2 regions of the Mesorhizobium sp. M7A.F.Ce.TU.012.03.2.1 genome follow, and region 1 is predicted to be linked to the other one. Evidence: predicted binding sites of a transcription regulator. Region 1 holds the regulator's gene; the other holds the start of a gene.
The links. Region 1 encodes LexA, which represses DNA repair genes until DNA is damaged. Its sites were predicted from a motif close to TGTTCNNNNTGTGTTCNG; they were not measured.

Region 1 (15,437 bases):
CTTCAAGTCGACCAGGGAATACGACAACTACGACAGCGATACCACGGGTGCGACGGTGCGCTTCGGTCTGCCGATCACCGACAGCATCTCGACCCAGTTGGCGTACAACATCTCGCAAGAGAAATATGAGCTGGATGACAGCTGCGATGCAAATGGCGACGGGGTTCCTGATCCCGGTTGCAGTGTTTCCACGGCTATCCTGGACGGCATCGAACAAAGCCCTTGGATCAAGTCGTCGGTCAGCCTCGGGCTGGTCTACAACACCATCGACGATATGAAGAGCCCGCACGAGGGTATCTATGCCACCACGACCGTGGAAGTCGCAGGCCTCGGTGGTGATGCCAAGTTCGTGAAAGTCACGGGCCGCGGCAGCATCTACCAGACGCTGTCGGAGCAGTACGACCTGGTCGGGCTCATTTCAGGTGGCGCTGGCCATGTTGAAGGATACGGCAGCGATGGTCTGCGGATTTTCGATCAGTTCCAGAGCACCGATCGCATGATCCGTGGCTTCGCCTATGGCGGCATCGGTCCTGTCGATACTGCTACGGGCGACCATCTCGGCGGCACGACCTATTTCAATGCGTCGGCAGAGGCCCAGTTCCCGCTCCCGGTCATTCCGGAGAGCTTTGGCTTGCGTGGCGCGGTCTTCGCGGACGCGGCAACGCTCTATGGAAGCAAGGTCGACACCGCTGGCGTCACTCAGGACTCGGTCGGCATGAAGTTGCGTGCCTCGGTCGGCCTCGGCCTGATGTGGGCATCGCCATTCGGTCCGATCCGTATCGACTATGCGATCCCGGTCAAGAAGGAAGCGCGCGACGACGTGCAGGAATTCAACTTCGGCATATCGACCCGCTTCTGATCGGCGGCCAACGATGCTCCCGGGTCCTCAGGGTCCGGGAGAAATGTTCCGACCTAGCTGGATATAGCTTCTGGAATGACCGATCCGGTGTTCTTCGCGCCATCACGCCGGTATACGGCGGGCGAAGTCGCGAATCTGACCGGCTCGGTGCTCGTCGATTCCGGCCACTCCGATATTTCGATCGAAGCGCTCGCGCCGGCCAGCGAGGGCGGCGAGAATGCGCTCGTCTTTGTCGACGGCAAGCGTAATTCCGCGCTGATGCCGTCGCTGCGGGCGGCCGCGGTCCTGTGTCCAGCGGAATTTGCCGGCAAGGCGCCAGCCGGCGTTGCCGTTCTGGTTCATCCGCGTCCGCAACAGGCCTTCGCATTTGTCGGGCGCCTGCTGTTTCCGAGGGCGGCGACGCCAGGGCCGATGACCAGTGAGACCGGCGTCTCGCCGCACGCTCATGTCGATGCGACCGCGCATGTCGAAGCCGGTGCCGTCATCGAGGCCGGCGCGGTTGTCGGGCCAGGTGCTTCGATCGGCAGCGGCACCGTCATCGCCCCAAATGCAGTGATTGGACAATCCTGCCAGATCGGCCGCGACGGCTATGTCGGTCCAGGCGCCAGCATCCAGTATGCCTTGATCGGCAATCGCGTCATCATTCATGGCGGCGCGAGGATAGGCCAGGATGGTTTTGGGTTCGTCGGCGGGGCCAAGGGGCCTGAGCGCGTGCCGCAGATCGGCCGTGTCGTTATCCAGGACGACGTCGAGATCGGCTCCAACACCACCGTCGATCGCGGCGCCATGTCCGATACGATCATCGGCCAGGGCACCAAGATCGACAATCTCGTGCAGATCGCCCATAACGTCCGCATCGGCCGCAATTGCATAATAGCCGGGCTTTCGGGTATTTCGGGTTCTGTGGTGGTGGGTGACAATGTCACCATGGGCGGCGGCGTCGGGCTTGCGGATCACCTGACCATTGGGACAGGGGCCAAGCTTGCCGCCAGAAGTGGATTTATGAGCAATGTCCCTGCAGGCGAGATCTGGGGCGGCTATCCGGCACAGCCGATGGCGGAAGCCATGCGGGAGATAGCCATGCTGCGCAAGCTCGCCAGGACCCGCAAACAGGGCGAGGGAGGCAATGGCTGACATGATCGCGTCGACGACGCTGGAGGCGGTCGACATTATGGGGCTGATGAAGCTCCTGCCGCACCGCTATCCGTTCCTGATGATCGATCGTATCGTCGACATCGATGGCGACGAATCCGCCGTCGGCATCAAGAACGTGACCATAAACGAGCCGCATTTTCAGGGCCATTTCCCTGAGCAGCCGGTCATGCCGGGTGTGCTTATCGTCGAGGCGATGGCGCAGACGGCCGGCGCCATCTGTATCCGCAGCCTGGGTACCGAAAAGCCGTCGCTGGTCTATTTCCTGACCATCGACAACGCCAAATTCCGCAAACCGGTCGTTCCCGGCGACCAGTTGAAGATCCATGTCAAGAAAATCAAGAAACGCGGCAACCTGCTCAAATTCGCTTGTGAAGCCATGGTCGACGGCGCCAAGGCGGCCGAGGCCGAGATTTCAGCCATGATGGTCACCAGCGACTGACGATCGAGTGCTTATGAAAATCAAGACATCCATTCATGCTTCCTCCATTGTCGAGGAAGGCGCCCAAATCGGCCAAGGTGCACGCATCGGGCCGTTCTGCCATGTCGGTGCCGATGTGGTGATCGGCGACGACGTCGAACTGGTCAGTCATGTCTCGGTGATGGGCGCGACGTCGATCGGTGCCTCGACCAAGGTCTATCCGATGGCGACATTGGGCGCACCGCCGCAGAACACCAAGCACAAGGGCGGTCGCACCACCTTGGTCATCGGCAGGAACTGCACGATCCGCGAAGGCGTGACCATGCATCTCGGCACCGATTCCAGCCGCGGCGAGACGACGGTCGGCGACAATGGCAATTTCCTTGCCTACGCACATATCGCCCATGATTGCGTCGTCGGCAACAATGCGACGTTCGCCAATGGCGCAACGCTGGGCGGCCACTGCGAGGTCGGCAACAATGTCTATATCGGCGGCCTGACCGCAGTGCATCAGTTTGTCCGCATCGGCGACAACGCCTTTCTCGGCGGCTGCTCCGCGATCGTCGGCGATGTCATTCCCTTTGCCATCGCGGTCGGTAACCGCGCCAGCCTGCGCGGTCTCAACATCATCGGCCTCAAGCGCTCCGGCCTGCCGAGGTCCGAAATCCTTGTGTTGCGCAAGGCTTACAGGATGATCTTCGATCGTTCCCGCACCGTTGGCGAGAACATCGAGTTCGCCAAGGCGGAGTTCGCGTCGTCGCCGACCGCCATGAAGATCATCGATTTCATCACCAGTCGCGGCAAGCGGCACTATGCTGTGCCGTCGCTCAAGGGCGGCGATGGCGACGATGTCGATGACGAAGACTGAGACAGCGGCTGCGCGTCTTGATCTTCCGCCGGGCTCCAGGGTCGGCATCATTGCCGGCGGCGGCAGTCTGCCGGTCGAAGTCGCGGCCGGTTCGGCTGAACAAGGTTATCCGCCCTTCGTCATCCTGATGGAAGGCGAGGTCGACCGCATCGCGGAACTCTCCCGATACGATCACGAAAACCTCGCTCTGGAAGGTATAGGCTCGCTCGTCCCTTTGCTGCGGCGGCACCGGATCACCCATCTGGTGCTTGCAGGCGAGATCAAGCGCCGGCCGCGATTGCTTGCGCTGCGCCCCAGTCTCAGCCTGATCGCGGTGATTCCTTTGGTCGTCATGGCGCTCGCGCGTGGCGATGATGGTCTTCTAAAGGTCTTGGCACGGGGCCTCGAAGCGCGTGGAGTAAAGGTCGTTGGCGCCCACGAAGTAGTGCCGAATCTTGTCGCCGCCGAAGGCGTGCTGACCAAGGCCGAGCCGCGAAAATTGGACTGGCGCGATATTGAGGCAGGCCTTGCGGCAGCAAAGGCCATCGGGGCGCTGGATGTCGGCCAGGCGGCGATCGCGGTTGGCGGCCGGGCAATCGCGCTGGAAGGCATCGAAGGAACAGCCGGCCTGCTTGATCGTGCGAAGCTGCTGCGCGGCCACGGCCGTATTGCGGGCAAGACCCGCGGCGTCCTCGTCAAGTGCGCCAAGCCCGGTCAGGAACTGCGCGCCGATCTTCCATCCATCGGTCCGCAGACGATCGAGGCAGCGCATGCGGCCGGACTCGCCGGCATTGCCGTCGAGGCGGGACGCTCGCTGATCCTCGAAGGTCCTGAAACCATCGCGCGCGCCAATGCACTCGGCCTGTTCGTCCTTGGCCTGCGTGCCGCCACGGAGCCGCGCAATGGCTGACAGGGCATTGAAGATCGCAATCGTTGCCGGAGAGGAGTCCGGCGACCTGCTCGGTGCCGACATAGTGCGCTCGCTCAGCCAGGCTGTGGGGCGCGAGGTGCAACTCGTCGGCCTCGGCGGCCGTCATTTGCAGGCGCTGGGACTGGTCTCGCCATTCGATGCCGGCGAGATCGCCCTCATGGGGTTCAGCGCCGTTCTGCGCGACCTGCCGCGCCTGATGCGGCGGATCAGCCAACTGGCCAAGACCGTTGCCGACGAAAAGCCGGACTGCATGGTCACCATCGACAGTCCGGACTTTTCGTTGCGCGTCGCCAAAAAGGTGCGTGCGGCCAACCCGTCGATTCCGATCATCCACTATGTCTGCCCGAGCGTGTGGGCGTGGCGGCCGGGCAGGGCGGTGGCGATGAAGCCCTATGTCGACCACATCCTCTGCATCCTGCCGTTCGAGGTCAAGGAGCTCGAGCGGCTCGGCGGGCCACCGGGCACCTATGTCGGGCATCGCCTGACCCACGATGCGGGTTTGCTGGCCGCAGCCAAGGCGCAGGAACTACCGCGCGACCTTTCTCCTGATCGCGTCAAGACCCTGCTCGTCCTGCCCGGTTCGCGGCGTGGCGAGGTACGGCGGCTGCTCGACCCGTTCGGCGAGACGGTGTCGATTCTGCGTGCGCGTGGCCACCGCCTGCGGCTGCTGCTGCCGACCGTTCCGCATGTCGCCGAGCTCGTCAAATTCTCCGTCAACCGCTGGGATGAAAAGCCTGAGATCATCGTCGATCCCCAGCGCAAATGGCAGGCTTTCGGCAAAGCCGATGCGGCGCTGATCGCGTCCGGGACGGTATCGCTGGAGCTGGCGCTGGCCGGAGTGCCGATGATTTCCTGCTACAGGCTCGACCCGGTTGCTCGCGTCTTGGCGCCGTACCTCGTTTCAGTCTGGTCGGCCCTGCTGCCCAATCTGATATCGGATCGAGCGCTTATTCCGGAATTCTACGACGGCTACATCAAGCCGAACAATCTGGCCCGGCAATTGGAAGCCCTGTTCGCCGACAGCGGCATGCGCGCCTGGCAGAAGAATGGATTTGCAGAGATCACGCGGCGCATGGCGACGGATAGACCGTCCGGCGAGATCGCCGCGCAGGTGGTGATACGGTATATCAAGAGAGGGAATAGTCAGTAGGGAGTAGGGAAATTGACCATACCCTACTGCCTACTGCCCGATCCCTACTCCCAATTCACCGCTTGGCGATCGGCACGTAGTCGCGCTCCGGCGCGCCGGTGTAGAGCTGGCGCGGGCGGCCGATCTTCTGGCGCGGATCCTCGATCATCTCTTTCCACTGTGCGATCCAGCCGACGGTGCGGGCGACCGCGAACAGCACGGTGAACATGGTGGTGGGGAAACCCAGCGCCTTCAGCGTAATGCCGGAATAGAAGTCGACATTCGGGTAGAGCTTCTTCTCGATGAAATAGGGATCGGTCAGCGCGATCTTTTCCAGTTCCATGGCGATGTCGAGCAGCGGATCGTCCTTGATGCCGAGCTCGCCCAGAACCTCATGCGCCGTCTTCTGCATGATCTTGGCGCGCGGATCGTAGTTCTTGTAGACGCGGTGGCCAAAGCCCATCAAGCGGAACGGGTCGTTCTTGTCCTTGGCGCGAGCGATGAACTCGGGGATGTGATCGACATGGCCGATCTCGCCAAGCATGTTGAGCGCCGCTTCATTGGCGCCGCCATGCGCTGGGCCCCACAGGCAAGCGATGCCGGCGGCGATGCACGCGAACGGGTTGGCGCCCGACGAGCCGGCGAGACGAACGGTCGAGGTCGAGGCGTTCTGCTCGTGATCGGCGTGCAGAATGAAGATGCGTTCCATGGCGCGCGCCAGCACCGGGTTGATCTTGTATTCCTCGCACGGCACGGCAAAGCACATGTGCAGGAAGTTGGCGGCGAAGTTCAGTTCGTTCTTCGGGTAAATGAAGGGCTGGCCGATGTGGTATTTGTAGGCCATCGCCGCGATCGTTGGCATCTTGGCGATCAGCCGCATGGAGGCAACCATGCGCTGGTAGGGGTCGGAGATGTCGGTGGAGTCGTGGTAGAAGGCCGACAGCGCGCCGACCACGCCGCACATCACCGCCATCGGGTGCGCGTCGCGGCGGAAGCCGGTGAAAAAGCGCGACATCTGCTCATGCACCATGGTGTGGCGCGTCACGCGGTAGTCGAAGTCGTCCTTCTGCGCCTTGGTCGGCAATTCACCGTAGAGCAGGAGATAGCAGACCTCGAGGAAGTCGCCATGTTCGGCCAACTGGTCGATCGGATAGCCGCGGTGGAGGAGGATGCCGGCGTCGCCGTCGATGAAGGTGATTTCGGACTCGCAGCTTGCCGTCGAGGTGAAGCCGGGATCGTAAGTGAAGGCGCCGGTGGTTGAGTAGAGCGAGGCGATGTCGATGACATCAGGCCCGACCGAACCACTTCGCACCTTGAATTCATGGGTCTTGCCGGCGAATGCAATCGTTGCCGTGGCCTCCTGGGTCTTGCCGCCCAAATCCATTTTTTTCGCAGCTTCGGTCATTGCAAACTCCTTCTTGTTTCCTCATGCCGGCAAAGGCAAAATTCTGCAGAGCGACACGTCGAAAATCACCGCAATGCGCGTATTCGCCACCGCATTTCAGGAGGTGCGTGCCAGATTGGGCCAAGGCCTAATGTTGCACTGCGAAACCCGCCTTTCAATGCCAATCTTCTTGGGCCAGTTTGCTCCTAATCGATTTGATCTGAGATGCGCGCCAGGCTTTCCTCGCGGCCGAGCACGGCGAGCACATCGAACACGCCCGGCGAGGTGCTTTTGCCGGTCAACGCAGCGCGCAAAGGCTGGGCCACCGCGCCCAGCTTGTGACTGCCGGCCGCTGCCACCTCGCGTATCGCCGCCTCCGCCGAGGCGGCTGTCCAGTCACTCGCAAGCCCGTTCAAAGCTTCGTGAGCACTGCGCAGGATCTTGCGGGCATCGTCGGTAAGCAGAAGGGCCGCCTTGTCGTCGATCGGCAGGGGGCGCGTGGCGAACAGGAAGGCCGCGCCATCGACGAGCTCGACCAGCGTCTTGGCGCGCTCCTTCAGGCCCGGAAGCGCTGCCAGCAACTGCGCCTTGGTGCTGTCGTTCAGGCGCGCGGCGATCGCCGGGCCGCCTTCGAGATAGGGCAGGGTAGTGATGAAGATGTCGAACAGTTCGGCATCGCTCATGCGGCGCATATGCGCGCCGTTGATCGCCTCCAGCTTGGCGAAGTCGAAGCGCGCCGCACCCTTGTTGACATCGCCGATATCGAACCAGGAAATCATGTCCTTGATCGACATGATCTCGTCGTCGCCATGGCTCCAGCCGAGGCGCGCCAGGTAGTTGAGCAGCGCCTCCGGCAGGTAGCCCATGGCGCGATAGGCCTCGACGCCAAGCGCGCCGTGCCGCTTCGACAGCTTGGCGCCATCGGCGCCGTGGATCAGCGGGATGTGCGACATGGACGGCACGTTCCAGCCCATGGCGTTGTAGATCACGGTCTGGCGAGCGGCGTTGGTCAGATGATCGTCGCCGCGAATGATATGGGTGACTCCCATATCATGATCATCGACGACGACGGCATGCATGTAAGTGGGATTGCCGTCAGAACGCAGGATGATGAAGTCATCGAGATCCTTGTTGGGAAAGCGCACCTCGCCCTGGACACGGTCATGGACGATGGTCTCGCCTTCGGTCGGCGCCTTGATACGAATGGCGCCCTTGACGCCTGCGGGCGCCTCAGAGGGGTCGCGGTCGCGCCAGCGGCCGTCATAGCGGGGCGGCAGCCCCTTGGCTCTGGCAGCCTCGCGCATGGCCTCCAGTTCGGCCGGCGTGGCATAGCAATAATACGCCTTGCCCTTGCGCACGAGCTCCTCAGCCACCTCGCGGTGGCGCGGCGCACGCTCGAACTGCGACACCGGCTCGCCGTCCCAGCTCAGGCCAAGCCAGGAAAGCCCGTCGAGGATGGCAGCCGTCGCGGCTTCATTGGAGCGTTCGCGGTCGGTGTCCTCGATGCGCAGCAGCATCGTGCCGCCAGTGTGCTTCGCATACAGCCAGTTGAACAGCGCCGTGCGCGCGCCGCCTATGTGCAGATAGCCGGTGGGCGAAGGGGCAAAACGGGTGACGACCTTGTCGGACATGGAACTCTCGGAAACCATCTGAAGCGGGGTGCGGTTGCGCGGGCTTTCGCGCGCCCGGCGTTCATGTAGCATAGGGTGTCGAGGGCGCAAGGGGCAGACCCGATGGCTGGACGAGGCTGGGGCTCGGATCAGGGCGAGGACGCTGCCATCGGCGTCAGCGAACGGTCCCTGTTTGCGCCTCGGCCAGCCCCATTACCGCCGCCATCGCCCCTTGTGCCGGATCCCGGCAAGGCGCCCTTGCAAGCGGATGTCGCCGCCTCTGTTCCTGTTGCCGAAACCGGCAGGATCGTTCGCGTGCGCCGGCAAATCAGCCTGACATCACTGCCTCGCCTGCGCCACAGCGTGAACACGGCGGCGAGCCTGGAACTCGACCGGGGCGTGGCCTTCCTGCTGGTGCCGGTCTGCCTGGCGATCGGAGCGATCGGCTATTTTTCGCTGACGGCTGAACCCGACTTTGCGAGACCTGTCGCGGTTGTCATCTTGACGGGGATCTGTGCGCTGGTCTCGCGCTCATGGCCAAAGACCCATCTGTGTTTCATGGCGGCGCTTTTGTGCGCCCTAGGACTGCTTGCTGCCAAGGTCGAGACGTGGCGTGCGGGCACACAAATGTTGGGCTCGGAAATCTCGACGCAGGTGACCGGCCGCGTCGTCTCGCTCGACCGGATGGAAACTGGCCGTATCCGGCTGACCATCGACGTGACATCGACCGCAAGACCGAAACTGCGCTATGCGCCGGAACGGGTGCGGCTTTCGGCACGCAAGATCCCGGCTGACGTGACCGCAGGCTCCCTCATCACTGGATATGCCAAGCTTTTGCCGCCGACCGGGCCGGTGCGGCCGGACAGCTATGATTTCTCCTTCGACAGCTATTTTGCCGGCATCGGCGGCAGCGGGTTCTTTCTCGGCAACCCCAAGCTTGTCGTCAGCGATGGTGGCGACATGTCGCTGCCGGCCCGAATTTCCTCTAGCGTGGAAAATGCCCGCGAGGCCATCGCCGACCATATCAGGGCGAGCGTCGGCGGCGCCGAAGGCGAGATCGCCGCGGCGCTGATCGTCGGCGTGCGCGCCGGCATTCCCGATGACATCAATGAGGCGATGCGACGTACCGGCATCTACCACATCATCTCGATTTCGGGACTGCACATGGCGCTGGTCGCAGGCACCATCATGGGCTTGCTGCGCGGCGCCTTCGCGTTGTTTCCCGACTTTTCCGCGCGTCGCCCGGTCAAGAAGTATGCCGCCGTCGCCGCACTGTTCTCGATCGCGGCCTATCTCATCATCTCTGGAGTCGTCGTTGCCGCCGAGCGCAGCTTCATCATGCTGGCGGTGATGCTGATTGCCGTGCTGTTCGATCGAGCAGCACTCACCATGCGCAATCTGGCGATCTCGGCGATCGCCGTCATCGTGGTGTCGCCGCATGAGGTGGTCGGCCCGAGTTTTCAGATGTCGTTCGCCGCGACCGCGGCTCTGGTCGGCGCCTATGCCGGCTGGGCCGTTCACCGCGCGGGAAAAGCAAGACCGCCGCCCCCAAAGCGATCCATGCCCGGTTTCCTGACGCGAAAGTTCGTGCTCGCGGCAACCGGCCTTGCCATGACCTCCATCATCGCCGGCAGCGCCACGACGCTGTTTGCCATCTGGCATTTTCAGCGTGTGTCGCCGCTCAGCCTGTTCGCCAATCTGGCGGTTATGCCGATCGTCACCGTCGTCATGTTCCTGGCTGTCGCAAGCGCGCTGCTGATGCCTTTCGGATTGGATTGGCCGGCCCTCTACCTGATGGGCAAGGGTCTGACGGTGATGATCGCCATATCGGGTTGGATCTCCGAACGTTCGCCTGTCGATGCGGTTGGGCTGATTTCGCAGCAATCTGTCCTGCTGGTGACAATTGCCCTGGTCATCGCGACAATGGCGACAACTTGGCTGCGGCTCGCTGCTCTGCCATTCGCGCTGGCAGGCTTGCTGACCGTCTCGGATACGCGCACGCCGGATGTGCTGATCTCGGAGGACGCCCGACTGGTTGCCTTGCCGATCGGCGGTGGCGAACTCGCCGTCAGCCGCGCTCGGCCGAACGAATTCACCGTCGACAACTGGAAACGCGCACTAATATCCGAAACCATCGTCGTGCCGGAGGTGTTCGACAAGGGCGACGGGCAATTCGACGTCGCGGATGCCGTTGAGCTACCGCCGGGATCGCCGTTCTATTGCACCTCAGGCGTCTGCGTGGCCAGGCACACGTCCGGTGCGATCATTGCCTATGTCGAGGACCGCAAGGACACCTGGAAAGCCTGCGGTTTCGCCGAGCTGATCGTCATCAATGACGCCACCGCGTATGACGCCTGTCACAACCCGCTGGTTCTCGTCATCACCAAGCGGCAACTGGCTCGCAAAGGCAGTGCCGCGATCTTCTTCGATCGCCAATCGGCGACCACGCCGGCGACGATCAGCTTCGCCGTGGACAGCCCATACCGGCCCTGGCATGCGCAACGCAAATTCTCGCGCGAGGCGAGGGGGCTGCCACCCTTCAAGAGACCCGAGAAGCCAGTGGCTGAAACGCAGCCGCCTCAGTAGCGGCGGATCAGGCCAACGAGCTTGCCTTGCACCTTGACCCTGTCCGGCCCGAAAATACGGGTTTCATAGGCTGGATTGGCGGCTTCGAGAGCAATCGAAGCGCCCTTGCGGCGGAACCGCTTCAGCGTCGCTTCCTCTTCATCGACCAGCGCCACGATGATCTCGCCGGGGTTCGCCGTGTCGGCATTGCGGATGATGACGGTGTCGCCGTCGAAGATACCGGCCTCGATCATCGAGTCGCCCTTGACCTCCAGCGCATAGTGGGCACCGCCCATGATCATGTCCGGCGGCACCGAGATCGAATGCGTCTGATGCTGGATGGCATCGATCGGCACACCGGCGGCGATACGGCCCATGACCGGGATCGACACGGCGGAGACCGCATCGTCATCATTGCCGGGCGAGGGCATCCGCGAAGGCGCCGGCTTGATCTGCCGGCCAAGGGCACCACCCTGACCGAGACTGCCCTGGATGACGCTTGGCGAAAACTTCTTTGCCGCGTTGAGGCCGGGCGCGATCGAGTCCGGCAATCGCAGCACTTCCAGCGCGCGTGCCCGGTTGGGCAACCGGCGAATAAAGCCGCGCTCCTCAAGTGCGGTGATCAGCCGATGAATCCCGGATTTGGAGGCAAGGTCGAGCGCCTCCTTCATCTCGTCGAAGGATGGCGGAATGCCGCTCTCCTTCAGGCGTTCATGGATGAACATCAGCAGTTCATGTTGCTTGCGTGTCAGCATGGCGGCCCCCAGATTACCTGAAACCAGAATCGAAAAACAAACCCAGAACAAACACTATCTGTTCCAGTTGTGTTCTGCAACCGTTTAAAGTTTAATGAATTTGTTAAGGCTGCTGAAATTATTTGGGCTTGCCAGCGGGTCGCGATCGACAGGCGCCAACCACGGCAATGCGCCTGCTCACATTGAAATCATTATGGTTAATGACCTGTGGCTCATCCTCGACCCAAGGCTTGGCATCATCTGCCGATCGACCTCCACAAGGGACGCTATCAATCTTCGGGACGTTCGTTTGCCGTGAACGAAACGGAGCCAAAACGCCAACGTCTGTTGGCATTTGTGGCTGGAATTCAGCCCTCCGTCATCCGCCGGGCAGTGAGGGCGGCGACGGCAAATCGCGGAGATCGTTGCGTCAGGTAACGGCTTCCTTGACGGCGAAACGCTGGTCCTTCCATGCGCCCGTGCGCAGAATATCCTCCAGCACCTCAACCGCCAGCCACACATCCTTGTAGCCGACATAGAGCGGCGTGAAGCCGAAACGGATGGTCGATGGCGCGCGAAAATCACCGATGACGCCGCGCTCGATCAGCGCCCGCATGATTTGATAGCCGTGATCGTGAAGGAACGACACCTGGCTGCCGCGCCTGGTCGCGTCGCGGGTGGTCTCCAGCGTGAGGCCATAGGCGCCGCACTTTGCTTCGACGAGCTGGATGAACAGTTCCGTCAGCGCGACGCTCTTTTTTCGCAATGCCGCCATGTCGACGTCGTTCCAGATGACAAGCGCGCCTTTGAGCGCCCGCATCGACAGGACCGGCTGGGTGCCGCACAGAAAGCGGCGGATACCGGTGCCGGCAACATACCCCCGTTCGAAGGCAAAGGGCCGCGCATGGCCCCACCAGCCGCTGAGCGGCTGGCTGATATCGCCGTGATGGCGCTGCGCGGCATAGATGAAGGCCGGTGCGCCCGGACCGCCGTTGAGGTACTTGTAAGTGCAGCCGATGGCGAAATCGGCATTTGCCTGATCGAGCTCGACGGGCAGGGCGCCGGCGGTGTGGCATAGATCCCAGACGATCAGCGCTCCGGCCGCATGAGCCTTGCGCGTCAGCGCCGCCATGTCGCGCAGTTCACCCGATTTGTAGTTGACGTGGTTGACCAGCACCACCGCGACGTTTTCGTCGATCAGCTCTTCGATGGTGGGCGCGTCGACGCCCGCGAGGCGCAGCAGGACGCCGTCCCGTGTCGAGGCCACCCCTTCGGCGATGTACAGGTCGGTGGGGAAACTGTCACCCTCGGCGACGATGACCGACCGGCCCGGCCGCATCTCCAGCGCCGCATGCAGCACCTTGTAGATGTTGGTCGACGTCGTGTCGCAGACGACGGTCTGGCCGGCCGCGGCTCCAATCAGGCGTCCGAGTTGATCGCCGAGTTCGATCGGCATCTCGAACCATCCGGCCGTATTCCAGGCTCGGATGAGGTCCTGGGCCCATTCCTGGGTTGCCGCCTGCTGCAGCTCGCCGAAAACGGCATGAGACGCTGCCCCCAGTGAATTGCCGTCGAGATAGATCACCCCCTCCGGCAGAATGAAACGGTCGCGCATGGCCCGCAGCGGATCTGTGGCATCCATCGCTTCGACTGCGGCGAGATCAGGAAATCCACTCATGGTCAGTCAGTCCCCGGTTGTTCGCGAAGGGTGTTCCGCCGCCGCGCGTCGCTGTTTTCATTTCGACGATGTCAGAGCCGGGTGCGGACCGTCCACAGTTCCGGGAACAGCACCACCTCGAGCATCTTCTTCAGATACGAAGCACCCGACGTGCCGCCGGTGCCGCGTTTCAGACCGATGATGCGCTCAACCGTGGTGACGTGGTTGAAGCGCCAGCGGCGGAAATAATCCTCGAAGTCGACCAGCTTCTCTGCCAGTTCGTAGAACATCCAGTAGCGCTGCGGATCGCGGTAAATGGTTTGCCAGGCGACCAGCACCTCTTCATTCTCGGTTCGCGTCTCACGCCAGCCCGTGCGCTTGGCATCGGCACCGATGTCGAATCCGTTGCGCGCAAGCAGCAGCAGCGCTTCGTCGTAGAGCGATGGTTCGGTCAGGATCGCTTCCAGCTTTCCGCTCAGGTCGGGCCGGTGCTTGTGCGGCCCGAGCATGGCCAGGTTGCGGTTGCCGGCCATGAACTCGATGGCGCGATACTGCCAGGACTGGAAACCCGAGGACTGGCCGAGCGCGTCGCGGAACTCGGTGTATTCGCTCGGCGTCATCGTCCGCAGCACATCCCAGGCATTGTTCAGCTGCTCGAAGATCCGCGCAACGCGCGACAGCATCTTGAAGCTCGGCTCGAGCCGGTCGGCGCGGATGGAACGGATCGCGGCGCCGATCTCGTGCAGAGCGAGCTTCATCCAGAGTTCGGAGGTCTGATGCTGGATGATGAACAGCATCTCGTCATGCGCCGATGACAGCGGCGTTTGGGCCTCCAGCACTTTCTCCAGGTGCAGGTAGTCGCTGTAGGACATGCGCTCCTTGAACGACATCTGGGCGCCTTCGGACGCCGGATCGTATGGCTCGCTCAATCGATTTTCTCCGTGCGCAGCCGGAAGCGCTGGATCTTGCCGGTCTGGGTCTTGGGCAGGGCGGCGATGAATTTTACCGATCGCGGATATTTATAGGGCGCGATCATTGCCTTGACATGGTCCTGCAGGCGCTTGGTGGTGAGGGCGTCGGGCGCGACGCCCTGCACCAGCACGACATGCGCCTCGACGATCTGGCCGCGCTCGGCGTCCTCGGCGCCAATGACAGCGCATTCGGCGACGTCCGGGTGCGCCAGCAGCGCCGCCTCGACCTCGGGACCGGCGATGTTGTAGCCGGCGCTGACGATCATGTCGTCGGAGCGTGCGGCGAAATGGAAGAAGCCTTCCTCGTCCTGCGTGAAGGTATCGCCGGTGAGGTTCCAGCCGTCGCGCACGTATTCCTTCTGCCTGTCATCGGCCATGTAGCGGCAGCCGGTCGGTCCGCGCACCGCAAGCCTGCCGGTCGCGCCGCGTGGCACCTCGCGCATCTCGTCATCGACGACGCGCGCCTCGTAGCCGCCCACCGGCTTTCCGGTCGACGCGGGCTTCATGTCGTCAAAACGGTTGGAGATGAAGATGTGCAGCATCTCGGTGGCTCCGATGCCGTCGAGGATCGGCTTTCCGGTCTTTTGTGTCCACTCTTCGAAAACGGGAGCAGGCAAGGTTTCGCCGGCCGAAACGGCGACGCGCAGCGATGACAGGTCCGCTCCTTCATCCATGGCCTTCAGCATGGCGCGGTAGGCAGTCGGCGCGGTGAAAGAGATCGTCGCTTTGTAGGTCTCGATGATGTGGATCATGTTGGGTGGCGTCGCCTGCTCCAGCAGCGTCGCCGCCGCACCGAAGCGCAGCGGGAAGATGGCGAGTCCGCCAAGGCCGAAGGTGAAGGCCAGCGGCGGCGAGCCGACGAAGATGTCGTCCGGCGTCACCTCCAGGATTTCGCGGGCGTAGGCGTCGGCGATGATCAGCAGGTCGCGGTGGAAATGCATCGTCGCCTTCGGAACGCCTGTTGTGCCCGAGGTGAAGCCGAGCAGGGCAACATCGTCGCGGCCGGTGTCGACTGCGGTGAACGTCACCGGCTTGTCGAGAGCGGCACGATCGAGTTCAGCATCATGGTTGGCGGTGCCGTCGAAACCGATGACCTGCTTGAGGAATGCGCTGTCCTTGGCGCAGGCGGTCATCTCGTCCATCAGCCTGGTGTCGCAGAGCGCGACGGTGATTTCCG
Region 2 (15,437 bases), 400 kb from region 1:
ATCGAGCGCGATGGCGCCCATGTCTATGTCGCACCGGAAGCAGCACTTTTCCTGTTCGGCACCGAGATGGATTTCGAGCAGACGACGCTGCGCACCGGTTTCACCTTCCACAATCCGAACCAGAGCTCGGCCTGCGGTTGCGGCGAATCCGTCGAACTGAAGCCGGCCGACCTGAAGGCGCTGGCAGAGGCACGCGCTTCCTGAGTTTTTCCTTCGCCCCATTTACGGGGAGAAGGTGTCACGAAGTGACGGATGATAGGCAGCGCCGGCCTCTCCAAAGTTAGCGCCGCCCCTCATCTGCCGGCGTTCGTCGTTCGAGGCCAAGCAATTGGCTTTCCGTCCGCTGCGCGGATCATTCCTCACCTCTCCGAAACGGCGCGAAGAAATTCACTCCACCCACATGCCCGTCCGCTTGTGCCAGTTGGCGATCGATTCCTCGGGATAGATGTCGAAGACCTTGTCATGCTTGCCAACCACCGGCTCCACCCAGTTCGCCTTGTATTTCAGCATGAGGTGCACCTTGCTTGGCGGAATGGGTAAATCGCTGTCGATCGCCGAAGCGAAGGGATGCACCAACTCCGGCCATGTCGGGTCGTAGAGCCAAAGGGCTGAGCCGCATTTCTTGCAGAAATTGCGCTCGCCGGTTGAGATTTCGCAATGCGGATGCTCGTCGCCCTCGATCTCCGCCCGAAAGACGCCGAGGCTGCGCTTGCCCCTGATGTTCAGTGTTTCGTTGTCGGCACCGAGATTGATGGCAAACCCCCCGCCGCCCTGCTGCTTGCGGCAGATCGAGCAGTAGCACAGCATGAATGGCGCCGGCGTGTGGCTCTCCACCTCGAAACGGACGGCATTGCAGCGGCAGGAGCCTTTGAGCAGAACGGGCATAGCGGGAAACTCCGATCGACCTCACACAACCTGTCAGCATGATTTTGGTTGCGCGATGACAAGGCCAAACGCCGGTGACATGATCGCGGCATGGACAATGAACGCATCGCCGAACTGTTCGAGGGCCTCGGCCCTGTCAGCATCCGAAAACTGTTCGGCGGCAAGGGCATCTATTTCGACGGTGTCATCGTCGCCATCGTGCTGCGTGGCGAATTGCTGTTGAAGGCCGACGAGCAAAGCGTGCCCGAGTTCGAGGCCGCCGGCTGCACGCAATGGACCTATACCGGCTCGCGCCACGGCAAGCTGGTCGCCATGCCCTACTGGAGCGTTCCAGACAGCGCTTTCGATGATCCCGACGAGATGACGGTGTGGGCACGGCGGGCGTATGAGGCGGGGCGTCGGGCGGGGAAGTAGATTCCCGCAAGCGCGAGGCCACCCCCTCATCCGTCCGCTTCGCGGCCACCTTCTCCCCGAGGGGAGAAGAGGTCGACGTCGGCGCTGCAAGCTCCTCTCCCCCCTCGGGGACCCCTCGGGGAGAGGTCGGATTGCCCCGAATTGCTCTTTGCAATTCGGTCTCGGCAATCCGGGTGAGGGGGACCTTCGCTGCGTGACCCTAAAGCGCCTTGGCAATCCTCGCCGCCAGCCGCGCATTATTCTCGACCAGCGCGATGTTCGTCTTCAGGCTCCTGCCGCCAGTCAGTTCGAGAATCTTTCCCAGCAGGAACGGCGTCACCGCCTTGCCGGTCACGTTGAGCGCCTCGGCGGCCTTCTGCGCGGCCTCGATATAGCCCGCCATCTCCTCAGCCGGGATTTCATGGTTTTCCGGCACAGGATTGGCAATCAGCATGCCGCCGGCGAGCCCCAGCGCTGCCCTCGTCTGGTAGAAATGCGCGATCTCTTCCGGCTCGTGCAAGGTCAGCGGCGCGCGGAACGGCGAATGCCTGGACCAGAAGGCCGGCATCGTCTCGCAGCCAAGGCCGACCACCGGCACGCCGCGCGTCTCCAGCACCTCCAGCGTCTTTTCGATGTCGAGGATGGCCTTGGCGCCGGCCGAGACGACGATGACCGGGGTGCGCGCCAACTCGTCGAGATCGGCGGAAATGTCAAAACTCTTTTCGGCGCCCTTGTGCACGCCGCCGATGCCGCCGGTGGCGAACACTTTTATGCCGACCATATGCGCCGCGATCATCGTGGCGGCGACCGTGGTGCCACCGGTGCGCCCTTGCGCCACGGCAAAACCGAGATCGGCGCGCGACAGCTTCATGGCGTCGCCCGTCATCGCCAGCGATTCGCGCTCGCCGTCCGAAAGCCCGATCTTGATGCGGCCGCCAACCACGGCGATCGTCGCCGGCACGGCGCCGCCATCGGTGACGATCTTTTCGACATCGGCCGCCATGGCGCCATTGTCGGGGTAGGGCATGCCATGGGTGATGATGGTGCTTTCCAGCGCCACCACCGGCCGGCCGGCAGCGAGAGCCTGCGCCACCGGCGCGTGGATGTCGATGAGGGGGCGGGCGGTCTCAGGGGTCATCAGGGTCTCCAATCCGGAATGTGGCGCGTCCGTCGGGACACCAGGCAACATCGCGGCACTATGAATTCGCCGGTCTCATGCCACTTCCCTGGCATCCGGCACAAGAGCCAGCGCTTCCGCGAAGCTTGAGGCGGTGAACTCGGGAACGGCGTTGGCGCTTTCGATGGCAAGCGTCGCCGCGGCGATGCCTTCGCGCAGGGCCACCCGCAGCGGCAGTCCGCGCAGCAAGGCAGCGACCGTTGCGCCCGCCAGCGCATCACCGGCCCCGGTGACGTCAGCGACCTTTCGGGGATTGGGCGGCATGATCGAAAAGGCGCCTGTTTCATCGAACCCCAGCACGGGCGCCTCGCCCGCCGTGACCACGCCACTGACGAGGCCGCTGCATCGCAACCCGTCGACGACCTCGCGCTCCCTGGCATTCGCGGCGACGCCGGCCAGAACCATGGCCTCGCGCCGGTTCATGAAGACGAGCGAGAGCTCCTTCAGCACCGGTATCAACCGCACCGCCTTGGCCGGCGAGATGGCAATGGCGAAAACCGGCTTGCCCGCGGCGAGCGCGACCAGCCGTTCCAGCGCCGCCGTCGGCAGGTTGGCGTCGCAGAACACGGCATCGGCGGCCGCGATTGCTTCGCGCACCCTGGAGCGGCGAATCTGTTTGGGAAAGGCCAACTCATAGAGCGCCATGTCGGCGAAGCCGACGATCAGCTCGCCCTCGCTGTCGATCAGCGCCGTGTAACTCGGCGTCGTGCGGTCGAGGAAGACCGCCGACAGGTCGGTAATGCCTGTCTCGGCGATGGCTCGCGAAACGGTTTCGGCAGCGGCATCGCCGCCGCGAACCGACATCAGCGACGCGGAGACGCCGCGCCGCACGGCGCTGCGCAAAGCATTGAAGACGCCGCCGCCGACATCCTCGCGCATTGTGCCCGGATTGGAGGCGGCAGGCACGTAAGCGCCGGACACCTGGCCGCGTCGGTCGATATGGGCGCCGCCTATGGCCAGTATTTTCACGGATTTCAGCATGCCGGCGATATGACCTTTGTTATTCCAGCCGCACAAGCGCTAGGTGCGACGGAGCTTCGCATGCGAGGCGGCGATTCGGCAGGTCGAAACAACCGAGCCGTCTGGCCCAACGTGCGGTGCATTCCTGATCGAATCCTTGGACAAAAAAAGAACAAATCCGGATATTGTTTGTTTTTCAGATATTTGACCCCTCTTGCCAAATGAGAACAAAAAAGGTACAAATAGGCAGGGATTACGGATTGTCCGGCCTTCATTGACGACCAAGGGGTGATGTATCATGGCTCAGAATTCTTTGCGGCTGGTAGAGGACAAGGCAGTGGACAAATCAAAGGCTCTGGATGCGGCGCTGTCGCAGATCGAGCGGGCTTTCGGCAAGGGCTCGATCATGCGGCTCGGCGCCAACGATCAGGTCGTCGAGATTGAAACGGTGCCGACCGGCTCGCTTGGTCTCGACATCGCGCTTGGCGTCGGTGGCCTGCCGCGCGGCCGCATCATCGAGATCTACGGGCCGGAAAGCTCGGGCAAGACGACGCTTGCCCTGCACACCGTTGCCGAAGCCCAGAAGAAGGGCGGCATCTGCGCCTTCGTCGATGCCGAGCACGCGCTTGACCCGGTCTATGCCCGCAAGCTTGGTGTCGATCTTGAAAATCTTCTGATCTCGCAGCCGGACACCGGTGAGCAGGCGCTGGAAATCTGCGACACGCTGGTGCGCTCCGGCGCCATCGACGTGCTGGTGGTCGATTCGGTCGCGGCGCTGACGCCACGCGCCGAAATTGAAGGTGAGATGGGCGATTCGCTGCCCGGCCTGCAGGCCCGCCTGATGAGCCAGGCGCTGCGCAAGCTGACCGCGTCGATCTCGCGCTCCAACACCATGGTCATCTTCATCAACCAGATCCGCATGAAGATCGGCGTCATGTTCGGCTCGCCTGAAACCACCACCGGCGGCAATGCGCTGAAATTCTACGCTTCGGTGCGCCTCGACATCCGCCGCATCGGCTCGATCAAGGACCGCGACGAGGTTGTCGGCAACCAGACCCGCGTCAAGGTGGTCAAGAACAAGCTGGCGCCGCCCTTCAAGGTGGTCGAATTCGACATCATGTTTGGTGAGGGCGTCTCCAAAACCGGCGAACTGGTCGATCTCGGGGTCAAGGCTGGTATTGTCGAGAAGTCTGGCGCCTGGTTTTCCTATAACTCGCAGCGTCTCGGCCAGGGCCGCGAAAATGCCAAGCTGTTCCTGCGTGACAATCCCGACACGGCACGCGAGATCGAGTTGTCGATCAGGCAGAATGCCGGGCTGATCGCCGAGAAATTCCTCGAGAATGGCGGCCCTGAGCGCGGCGATGATGACGGTTTCGAGGAAGAATCCGGCGCGATGTAACAGTTTCGTGCGCGATGCCGGCCGGAGTTCGGCCATAATCGCGTTCTATTATCTCAGGCTTATGTAATCGAGTTCCGTGTTATTGCGTTTCGAAACCGCCGGCCCAGTGCCGGCGGTTTTGCGTTTCGGCGGCGAAACCAGGCCGGGTCGAATGGCCGGCAAAGGCCGTGGATTGGACCAATTCCGTGTTTCTGGACAGGGTGAAGCGCGGCGGCTAAAAGGCCAAGTCCTAATCTTCTAAAACGCAGAGCCCATTTCCGCCGGTTGGCCCGGCGGCTTTTCCAAAAAGGCAGCATCATGAGTGGCGTGAACGAAATCCGGTCGACATTTCTCGACTACTTCCGGAAGGAGGGTCACGAGATCGTCGCGTCGAGCCCGCTGGTGCCGCGCAACGACCCGACGCTGATGTTCACCAACGCCGGCATGGTGCAGTTCAAGGACGTCTTCACCGGTCTGGAGAAGCGGCCCTATTCGCGCGCCTCGACCGCCCAGAAGAGCGTTCGCGCCGGCGGCAAGCACAACGATCTCGACAATGTCGGCTACACCGCGCGCCATCTGACCTTCTTCGAGATGCTCGGTAATTTCTCCTTCGGCGACTATTTCAAGGAGCGCGCCATCGAGCTTGCCTGGAACCTGATCACCAGGGAGTTCGGGCTGAACAAGGACAAGCTGCTGGTCACCGTCTATCACACGGACGACGAGGCGGCCGGCTTCTGGAAGAAGATCGCCGGTTTTTCCGACGACCGCATCATTCGCATCGCGACCTCGGACAATTTCTGGGCGATGGGCGACACCGGACCGTGCGGGCCGTGCTCTGAAATCTTCATCGACCGCGGCGAACACATCTGGGGCGGCCCTCCCGGCAGCCCGGAGGAAGATGGCGACCGTTTCCTGGAATTCTGGAACCTGGTGTTCATGCAATATGAACAGGTGACGAAGGAGGAGCGCATCGACCTGCCGCGTCCGTCGATCGACACCGGCATGGGCCTGGAGCGCATGGCATCCATCCTGCAAGGGGTGGAAAGCGTCTTCGAGACCGATCTGTTCCGTCACCTGATCGACGCGGCCTCGTCCGCGATCGGGCATGGTCCCGACAAGGAGACGGTCGCGTCCTACCGGGTCATTGCCGATCATCTGCGTTCGTCCTCCTTCCTGGTGGCGGACGGCGTGCTGCCTTCGAATGAAGGCCGGGGCTATGTCCTGCGCCGCATCATGCGCCGCGCCATGCGCCATGCGCAGCTGCTGGGTGCCAACGAACCGCTGATGTGGAAGCTGGTGCCGGCGCTGGTGCGCGAGATGGGCCAGGCCTATCCGGAGCTGCTGCGCGGCGAACAGTTGATCACCGAGACGCTGAAGCTCGAGGAGACCAGGTTTCGCAAGACGCTGGTGCGCGGCCTCGGCCTGCTCTCCGAGGCGACGGAGACGCTGCATGCCGGCGACATGCTGGACGGCGAAACGGCCTTCAAGCTCTACGACACCTATGGCTTCCCGCTCGACCTGACGCAGGACGCGCTGCGCCAGCGCAGCATCTCGGTCGATCTTGCCGGCTTCACCAACGCCATGGAGCAGCAGAAGGCCGAGGCGCGAAAGCATTGGGCAGGCTCCGGCGACGCGGCGACCGAGACCATCTGGTTCTCCGTGCGCGAGAAGGCGGGCGCCACCGAGTTCCTCGGCTATGAGACTGAAGCTGCCGAAGGCATCATCCAGGCGCTTGTCCGGGACGGCAAGGCTGTCGACAGCGCCGGCAAGGGCGACGCCGTGGCGATCGTCGTCAGCCAGACGCCGTTCTATGCCGAGTCCGGCGGCCAGATGGGCGACACCGGCATCATCTCAGGCGAAGGCTTCTCGATCGAGGTTTCGGATACGCAGAAGAAGGCCGATGGGCTGTTCGTCCATGTCGGCAAGGTGGCCAGCGGCACGGTCAGGACCGGCGCCGCCGTCGAGCTGAAGGTCGACCATGCCAGACGCTCGAGGTTGCGCGCCAACCATTCCGCGACGCATCTGATCCATGAGGCGCTGCGCGAGGTGCTGGGCAGCCATGTCGCGCAGAAGGGCTCGCTGGTGGCGCCCGAGCGCCTGCGCTTCGACATCTCGCACAACAAGCCCATTTCACCGGAGGATCTCGAAGAGGTCGAGCGCATGGCCAACGAGATCGTCGTCCAGAACGGCCCGGTGTCCACGCGCCTGATGTCGGTCGACGATGCCATTGCCGAAGGTGCCATGGCGCTGTTCGGCGAGAAATACGGCGACGAAGTGCGCGTCGTGTCGATGGGCACCGGCGTTCACGGCACCAAGGCCAACCGGCCCTATTCGGTCGAGCTCTGCGGCGGCACGCATGTCCGGGCGACCGGCGATATCGGCCTGGTGCGTGTCGTGTCGGACAGCGCGGTCGCGGCCGGCGTGCGCCGCATCGAGGCGCTGACCGGCGAAGCCGCGCGCAAACATCTCGACGAGCAGGACCGGCGTTTGAAGGCGACGGCGGCCGTGCTCAAGATTTCGCCGGCCGATGTGCCGGCGCGCGTCGAGACGCTGCTCGAAGAGCGCAAAAAGCTTGAGAAGGAACTGACCGAGGCGCGCAAGAAGCTGGCGCTGGGCGGGGGATCGTCAGCCGATGCTCCAGCCGCCAATGAGACGGTCGCCGGTATCGGCTTCCTCGGCAAGACGGTCTCCGGTGTCTCGCCGAAGGATTTGAAGCCGCTGGCCGATGCCGGCAAGAGCTCGCTCGGCTCCGGCGTCGTCGTCTTCGTCGGCGCCGGCGAAGACAACAAGGCAAGCGTCGTGGTGGCCGTCACCGACGACCTCATCGGCCGCTTCAGCGCCGTCGACCTTGTCCGCGTGGCCTCCGCCGCATTGGGCGGGCAGGGCGGCGGCGGGCGGCCCGACATGGCCCAGGCCGGTGGCCCCGACGCTTCCAAGGCCGATGATGCGATTGCAGCAGTGAGGGCGGCACTCGAAGCGGCGTAGGCTAGTGGGCTGAATTTAAAGCAACAGTTGGCGGGACGTCCCTTATCAGCCGACTTTTTCAGTCTGCGCAAAGGTCGGCCGGGCGACGATGCGTGCATACCAATCCTGGATATCCGCAAAGCGCGCAAGCAAATCTTGCCCCTCGCTGACCTTGACGAAATAGGCAATGATCGGCGCCGCGTGCAGGTCGGCCAGTGTCAGTTGCTCGCCAAGCAGCCACGGACCTTGTGGCTTCAGCGATCTCAGCACCGTCTCAGCCTGAGCAAGGCCGCCGGCGATCAATTCCTCATCCGGCTCAGCCTTTTCCAGCCGCTCGACGGCAACATCCCAGACCATCGCGCGATAGCCATAGGCGTCGAGCATGCCTATGATTTGGCCCATCCTGGCGCGGCCGCGCGCGTCGGCAGGCTGCAGCGCCGGTCCGTCGAAGGCCTCGTCGATATAGCGAGCAATCGCATTGGTCTCGAAGAGGCGAAACCCGTCATAACAGAAGGCCGGGATGCGGCCGAACGGATGATGCTCGAAATACCAGGCGGGAACGCCCTCGGCGGCAAAGACATCGACCGGCACAAGCTCGTAGTCGATGCCTTTTTCCGCGAGTACGAGGCGGACGATGCGTACATAGACGCTGTACTCCGCCCCGTAGACGATGGGCTTGCCCATCTTGCTTACTTGTCAGGCCATCGCCTTCTGCAGGTTCTCGTCGATCTTGTCGAGGAAACCGGTGGTCGACAGCCAGGGCTGGTCGGGGCCGATCAGCAGCGACAGGTCCTTGGTCATGAAGCCTGACTCGACCGTCTGGATGCAGACCTTTTCCAGCGTTTCGGAAAAACGCTTCAGATCGGCATTGTCGTCGAGCTTGGCGCGGTGGGTGAGGCCACGCGTCCAGGCGAAGATCGAGGCGATCGAATTGGTCGAGGTTTCCTCTCCCTTCTGGTGCTGGCGATAATGGCGGGTGACGGTGCCATGCGCGGCTTCGGCTTCCACCGTCTTGCCGTCCGGCGTCATCAGCACCGATGTCATCAGGCCGAGCGAGCCGAAACCTTGCGCGACCGTGTCGGACTGCACGTCGCCATCATAGTTCTTGCAGGCCCAGACATAGCCGCCCGACCATTTCAGGGCGGAGGCCACCATGTCGTCGATCAGGCGGTGCTCGTACCACAGCTTCTTCGACTTGAACTCGGCCGCGAACTCGGCCTCGTAGACTTCCTGGAAGATGTCCTTGAAGCGACCGTCATAGGCCTTGAGGATGGTGTTCTTGGTCGACAGATAGACCGGATAGTTGCGCAGCAAGCCGTAGTTCAGCGAGGCGCGGGCGAACTCGCGGATCGACTCGTCGAGATTGTACATGGCCATGGCGACACCGGCGCCGGGCGCGTCGTACACATCGTGCTCGATCACCTGGCCGTCCTCGCCGACGAATTTGATGGTCAGCTTGCCCTTGCCGGGGAAGCGGAAATCGGTGGCGCGGTACTGGTCGCCGAAGGCATGGCGGCCGACGATGATCGGCTTGGTCCAGCCGGGCACCAGGCGCGGCACGTTCTTCATGATGATCGGCTCGCGGAAGATGGTGCCGCCGAGGATGTTGCGGATGGTGCCGTTCGGCGACTTCCACATCTTCTTCAGCTTGAACTCCTCGACGCGCTGTTCGTCGGGGGTGATCGTCGCGCATTTTACGCCGACGCCGTGTTTTTTGATGGCGTTGGCCGAATCGATGGTCACCTGGTCGTTGGTGGCGTCGCGGTGCTCGATGCCGAGGTCGTAATATTCAAGCTTGAGGTCGAGATAAGGGTGGATCAGCTTGTCCTTGATGAACTGCCAGATGATGCGGGTCATCTCGTCGCCGTCGAGTTCGACGACCGGGTTCGCCACCTTGATCTTCGCCATGGAAAGAATGCCTCGTTGCTGGATATGGGACGGCCTTGCCCGCGCGGCGTTGGGCCGGGAGATGTCGCCCGTATATCAAAGCGCTTTTGGCCACGCAAACGGCGATCGGTCACGAATTGGAGGCCAGAGCCGTCGTCATTTGCGAATGCTTCATTTTCCCGGCCGAATGTGGCAGGGACGCTGAAATGCCGCAAACAGCAGTTCATTGACAATCATGCCCGTCATCAAAGATCCCGATAGCATTGCAGTCGCCGGCCCGGCGATCATCCTCGTCGAGCCTCAGCTTGGCGAGAACATTGGCATGGTCGCGCGCGCCATGGCCAATTTCGGCCTGTCGGAGCTGCGCCTGGTCAACCCGCGTGATGGTTGGCCGAGCGAGAAGGCGCGTGCTACGGCCAGCCGCGCCGATCATGTCATCGACGCTGTCACCGTCTTCGACGATCTGGCCTCGGCGCTCGCCGACCTGAACTTTGTCTTCGCCACCACGGCCAGGCAGCGCGACGGCTTCAAATCCGTGCGCGGGCCGGTGGAGGCGGGCAGGCTGCTGCGGGCGCGCCACGTGATGGGCCAGCGCACCGGCATCCTGTTCGGACGCGAACGCTTCGGCCTCTACAATGACGAGGTCGGCCTTGCCGACGAGATCGTCACTTTCCCGGTCGATCCCGATTTCTCCTCGCTCAACATCGCCCAGGCAGCACTTCTGATGTCCTACGAATGGATGAAGTCCGGCCTGGAGGACGAGACCAGGACCAATTTTTCCGGCCCGGACATGAAACCGGCAAGCAAGGAAGAATTGCACGGCCTGTTCGCCTATCTCGAAGGCGCGCTGGAAGCGCGCGGCTATTTCCGGCCGGCGCCGAAGAAGCCGAAAATGATCGACAATCTGCGCGCGGTGCTGACACGCCCCGGTTTTGCCGAACCGGAGCTGAAGGTGCTGCGCGGCATTATTTCGTCGCTCGACAGGTTTTCTCCGGCGATGCCGCGCGGCGACGGGTCCCCTGGCGACGACCCGCGGCGCTTGCCCGCGGCCGCCGCGCGGGCCCGCAAGGCGGAAGCGGCGCGCCTTGCCGACACCGGCAAGGACGATGACATACCGCCGCTTGGCGGAAAAGGAACCGACAATGACTGAGCGGCCGATCCTGATGTTCGATTCGGGCATCGGCGGGCTTACCGTGCTGCGCGAGGCGCGCGTGCTGATGCCCGACCGCCGCTTCATCTATGTCGCCGACGACGCTGCGTTTCCCTACGGCGCTTGGGAAGAGCCGGCGCTGAGGGCGCATATACTCGAATTGTTCGGCAAACTGCTTGAGCGCTTTGCGCCGGCCATTTCCGTCATCGCCTGCAACACCGCCTCGACGTTGGTGATCGATGCGTTGCGCGATAGATTTCCCGCGCATCCTTTCGTCGGCATGGTGCCTGCGATCAAACCGGCGGCGGAACGTACGCGCTCAGGGCTGGTTTCGGTGCTGGCGACGCCTGGCACCGTCAAGCGCCAATACACGCGCGACCTGATCAGCAAATGGGCACAGAAATGCCATGTCCGCCTGGTCGGCAGCGACAGGCTGGCGGGACTGGCTGAGATCTACATGCGTGAGGGCTTCGTCGATGAGGAGGCCGTACGCACCGAGATCACGCCGTGCTTCGTCGAACATGATGCGTTGCGTACGGATATCGTCGTGCTCGCCTGCACACACTACCCCTTTCTGGCCAATCGCATGCGCAAGACGGCGCCCTGGCCGGTCGATTGGCTCGACCCCGCTGAAGCGATTGCGCGCCGGGCGCTGTCGCTTCTCGCCGACATCGATCCGAGCGGTCGTGGCGAGATGCTGCCTGAAGGCCCCGACCTTGCCGTCTTCACATCGAAAAGAGCCGATTTCCCGACCCGTCGCCTGATACAGGGCTTCGGGCTGGCTATGTCGTGATTGCGAAGCGGAACATCACGGCAGTCATTGCGTTTTTCTCCAGATTCCAACGGGAGAAAGAACCATGCCAGCCACCTCGAAAGCCCAGCAGAAAGCCGCCGGCGCGGCTCTGTCGGCCAAGCGCGGCGAGACCTAGAAGAGCGAACTCCAGGGCGCTTCCAAGGGAATGTACGAATCGATGAGCGAAAAGCAGCTCGAGGAATTCGCCGAGACGAAGCGCAAGGGCCTGCCGGAGAGGAAGTCGAAAGACTAAGGATTAAGCATCCGGAATCAAAGAGCCCGCGGCCAAAACCGCGGGCTTTGAATTGATGTCGGCCGCCTGAGACCGGATAGGAGCCTACCAGCGCCCGCTGCAGCGCTTGATCTTGTAGCGTATGACCTTCTTGTGGCCGTGCCGCCAGATAACGTTCTTCTTGATCACGATGCGGCAAGCCTGGTGATGTCGGTGTCCGTGCCAATGCCTGGCCTCCGCCGGCTCCGGTGTCAGGACCGCCATGGATCCCGCCAACACAGCGGCTCCTGTCAGGGTAAGGAAGAATTTCTTCATGCGAATGTAGCTCCTCTGCTCCGGTCCCTTCCTGATGCCGCTGGCGCAACCTCCCGCCACATCCGGCACTGTACTCAACCCAGAGACGCTATATCGTCGCCATGGCCTACGCCAGCCACAAGCTTGACACCGGTTAAATCTCCGTTTAATCAGCGCGCCAACACCGGGCCGCAATGCCCGGTGGTTTTCTTTATGTGCGCAAGATGCGTGGAAATCCAATTCTACTATCTTGTTTGAACTGACGTGTCCCGTGGGTTTTCCGCCGCGTTGCGTGGGAAAACCCTGTCAGGTCTCGAAAACGGAGGCCAGAGGAGGGCGCGTTTCCTTCACCCGGACCATGAGGTTCCGGGTGTATTGTTTTGAAAAGGGAATGCGATGAGCAAGCGCGAATCCGCGAAGTACAAGATCGACCGCCGTCTCGGCGAAAACATCTGGGGCCGCCCGAAGTCCCCGGTCAACAAGCGTGAATACGGTCCCGGCCAGCATGGCCAGCGCCGCAAGGGCAAGCTTTCCGATTTCGGCCTGCAGCTGCGCGCCAAGCAGAAGCTGAAGGGTCACTATGGCGACGTTTCGGAAAAGCAGTTCCGCAAGGTTTATGAAGAGGCTGACCGCCGCAAGGGCGACACCTCGGAGAACCTGATCGGCCTGCTCGAATCGCGTCTCGACGCGGTCGTCTACCGCGCCAAGTTCGTGCCGACTATTTTCGCCGCCCGTCAGTTCGTCAACCACGGCCATGTCAACGTCAACGGCAAGCGCGTCAACATCGGCTCGTATCGCTGCAAGCCGGGCGATGTCGTCGAAGTGCGCGAAAAGTCCAAGCAACTGGTCATCGTTCTGGAAGCGGTAGGTCTCGCCGAGCGCGACGTGCCGGACTACATCGAAGCCGATCACAACAAGATGGTCGCGACCTTCTCGCGCATCCCCGGCCTGGCGGACGTTCCGTTCGCCGTGCAGATGGAACCGAACCTGGTCGTCGAATTCTATTCGCGCTAAACGAGCGCATTCTGCGATACCAAGCAAAGGCCGCCCGTCGAGGCGGCCTTTTCTTTGTCGGTCATGTCCGCTAATCCGGCGCTCTGGGCCACTGAAAGCGACATGCCATGAACATGCTTCCAGACATCGAACCGATCGCCGACAGCGAAGGCGGCTTCCATCCGCTGTTCGCCGACGTGCCGTCCTCGGTCGAGTTCAACAAATTGCGCAAACGGCTGCTGCGGCTGACCCGACAGGCGATCGAGGATTTCTCGATGGTCAAGCCCGGCCAGCGCTGGCTCGTTGCCCTGTCGGGCGGCAAGGATTCCTACGGCCTGCTCGCGGTGCTGCTCGATCTCAAATGGCGCGGGCTCTTGCCGGTCGATCTTCTGGCCTGCAATCTCGACCAGGGCCAGCCGAATTTCCCTAAACATATCCTGCCGGACTATCTCGACAGTCACGGCATTGCGCACCGGATCGAGTATCAGGACACCTATTCCGTCGTCACCGACAAGCTGCCGGCGGGCAGCACCTATTGCTCGCTCTGCTCGCGCCTCAGGCGCGGCCATCTCTACCGCATTGCGCGCGAGGAGGGTTGCTCGGCACTGGTGCTCGGCCACCATCGTGAGGACATTCTCGAAACCTTCTTCATGAACCTCTTCCATGGCGGCCGTCTCGCCGCCATGCCGCCTAAACTGCTCAACGACGACGGCGACGTCATGGTGCTGCGGCCATTGAGCTACTGCGCCGAGGCCGATCTGGAAAGATTCGCCGCCGCCATGCATTTCCCGATCATTCCCTGCGATCTCTGCGGTAGCCAGGAAGGCCTTCAGCGCAACGCCATGAAGGCGATGCTCGAGGACCTGGAAAAGCGTATGCCCGGCCGCAAGGATACGATGCTGCGCGCGCTGTCGAACAGCAGGCCATCGCACCTGCTCGACAGGAAACTGTTCGACTTCGCTGCCCTCAACGACACCCTCACCACAAGGCAAGACCTTTCCGATGACATTTGACGATACCGCGATCGATTGGCTGGCCGGCATTCTGGCCGAGGCGGCGCTGACCGAGATCATGCCGCGCTTTCGCCGGCTGGGCGATGGCGATGTCAGGCAGAAGACCTCGGCCGCCGACCTTGTGACCGAAGCCGACGTCAATGCCGAGCGGCTGATCACCGCGCGGCTGCGCGAACGCTATCCCCAGGCGATGATCGTCGGCGAGGAGGCCTGTTCCGACAATCCGGCACTGCTCGATGGTCTGGGCGATGCCGATCTGGCCTTCGTCATCGATCCGGTCGACGGCACTTTCAACTTCGCCTCCGGCGTGCCGCTGTTCGGCGTCATGCTGGCGGTCGTGGTCCAGGGCGAGACGGTTGCCGGCATCATCCACGATCCCGTCGGCAAGGACTGGCTGATCGGCGCCAGGGGCGCCGGCAGCCATATCCGGCATGCGCATGGCAGCATCGAGAAGGTGCATGTAGCGGCACCCGCGCCGATCTCGGAGATGACCGGCTCGGTCTCCTGGCAATATATGCCCGAGCCGGAGCGGTCGCGGCTGGCGCGCAACCAGACAAAGATCCTGTCGCAATTCGCCTATCGCTGCGCCGCGCACGAATACCGCCTCTTGGCGAGCGGCCATGCCCATTTCGTCGTCTACAACAAGCTGATGCCGTGGGACCATCTGGCCGGCGTGCTGATCCATGCCGAGGCCGGCGGCCACGCGGCGCGCTTCGACGGCAGCACCTATCTGCCCTCGCATCTCGGCGGCGGCCTGCTTGTCGCGCCCGATCGCGAAAGCTGGCACGAATTGCGCCGCGAACTCTGGGCGCAATAGGAACGATTCCTGCGTTAGCCGAAGGAGCGGTGCAATTTCACGCAAATCCGGAGGCTCTCGAATGAAACCTCGGTTCGCATTTGTCGCCGCGGCTCTTGCCGCCGCTCTGTCTACCAGTTCCCAGGAAGCAAGATCGCAGGAACGCAGTTGTCGCAGTTCCGATCCCGTCGACACGATAAAGGAGATGTCGGACGCTATCTATGCCTGCTGGAAACCGCCACCCGGAACCGCGGGCATGTCCCTGACCCTGCGGTTCTCGCTTCGCCGCAACGGCACACTGATCGGCAAGCCTCGCGCCACGTATTCCGATCTGGGAACCGATGCCCAGCGCAGCCGGGCCTTCGTGGCATCCATTCTCAGGGCACTCGATGATGCTCTGCCATTGCCCTTTTCGGACAGCATGGGTGAAGCAATTGCGGGGCGTATGCTTGCCCCTCGGTTCACGGCAGCTCTTGAGGGTGCATCCTAGTGCAAGTCGGTGATGTGCCCTGAAACGGGCGC

Region 2: recA (recombinase RecA) is a predicted target of LexA. The motif match lies at 3,639-3,656, and genes of this name have one in related genera.

Annotation. Positions count from the first base shown of each region.
Region 1 covers NZ_CP034779.1:5,070,447-5,085,883, reverse strand. Annotated here, with positions in the region: gene bamA (outer membrane protein assembly factor BamA) at 1-859, shown strand, start outside; gene lpxD (UDP-3-O-(3-hydroxymyristoyl)glucosamine N-acyltransferase) at 935-1,993, shown strand; gene fabZ (3-hydroxyacyl-ACP dehydratase FabZ) at 1,986-2,453, shown strand; gene lpxA (acyl-ACP--UDP-N-acetylglucosamine O-acyltransferase) at 2,467-3,300, shown strand; gene EJ079_RS25155 (LpxI family protein) at 3,287-4,189, shown strand; gene lpxB (lipid-A-disaccharide synthase) at 4,182-5,360, shown strand; gene gltA (citrate synthase) at 5,416-6,744, opposite strand; gene gltX (glutamate--tRNA ligase) at 6,930-8,354, opposite strand; gene EJ079_RS25135 (ComEC/Rec2 family competence protein) at 8,457-10,919, shown strand; gene lexA (transcriptional repressor LexA) at 10,913-11,653, opposite strand; gene kynU (kynureninase) at 12,063-13,310, opposite strand; gene kynA (tryptophan 2,3-dioxygenase) at 13,382-14,218, opposite strand; gene EJ079_RS25115 (AMP-binding protein) at 14,215-15,437, opposite strand, start outside.
Region 2 covers NZ_CP034779.1:5,466,608-5,482,044, reverse strand. Annotated here, with positions in the region: gene sufA (Fe-S cluster assembly scaffold SufA) at 1-204, shown strand, start outside; gene EJ079_RS27215 (GFA family protein) at 388-885, opposite strand; gene EJ079_RS27210 (TfoX/Sxy family protein) at 976-1,299, shown strand; gene EJ079_RS27205 (pseudouridine-5'-phosphate glycosidase) at 1,499-2,416, opposite strand; gene EJ079_RS27200 (carbohydrate kinase family protein) at 2,492-3,436, opposite strand; gene recA (recombinase RecA) at 3,714-4,814, shown strand; gene alaS (alanine--tRNA ligase) at 5,112-7,778, shown strand; gene EJ079_RS27185 (glutathione S-transferase family protein) at 7,824-8,441, opposite strand; gene EJ079_RS27180 (NADP-dependent isocitrate dehydrogenase) at 8,454-9,665, opposite strand; gene EJ079_RS27175 (RNA methyltransferase) at 9,880-10,794, shown strand; gene murI (glutamate racemase) at 10,787-11,587, shown strand; partial or broken gene EJ079_RS27165 (DUF3008 family protein) at 11,652-11,840, shown strand; gene EJ079_RS27160 (hypothetical protein) at 11,925-12,134, opposite strand; gene rpsD (30S ribosomal protein S4) at 12,510-13,127, shown strand; gene ttcA (tRNA 2-thiocytidine(32) synthetase TtcA) at 13,235-14,119, shown strand; gene EJ079_RS27145 (inositol monophosphatase family protein) at 14,109-14,936, shown strand; gene EJ079_RS34035 (hypothetical protein) at 15,172-15,405, shown strand; gene EJ079_RS27135 (multidrug effflux MFS transporter) at 15,402-15,437, opposite strand, start outside.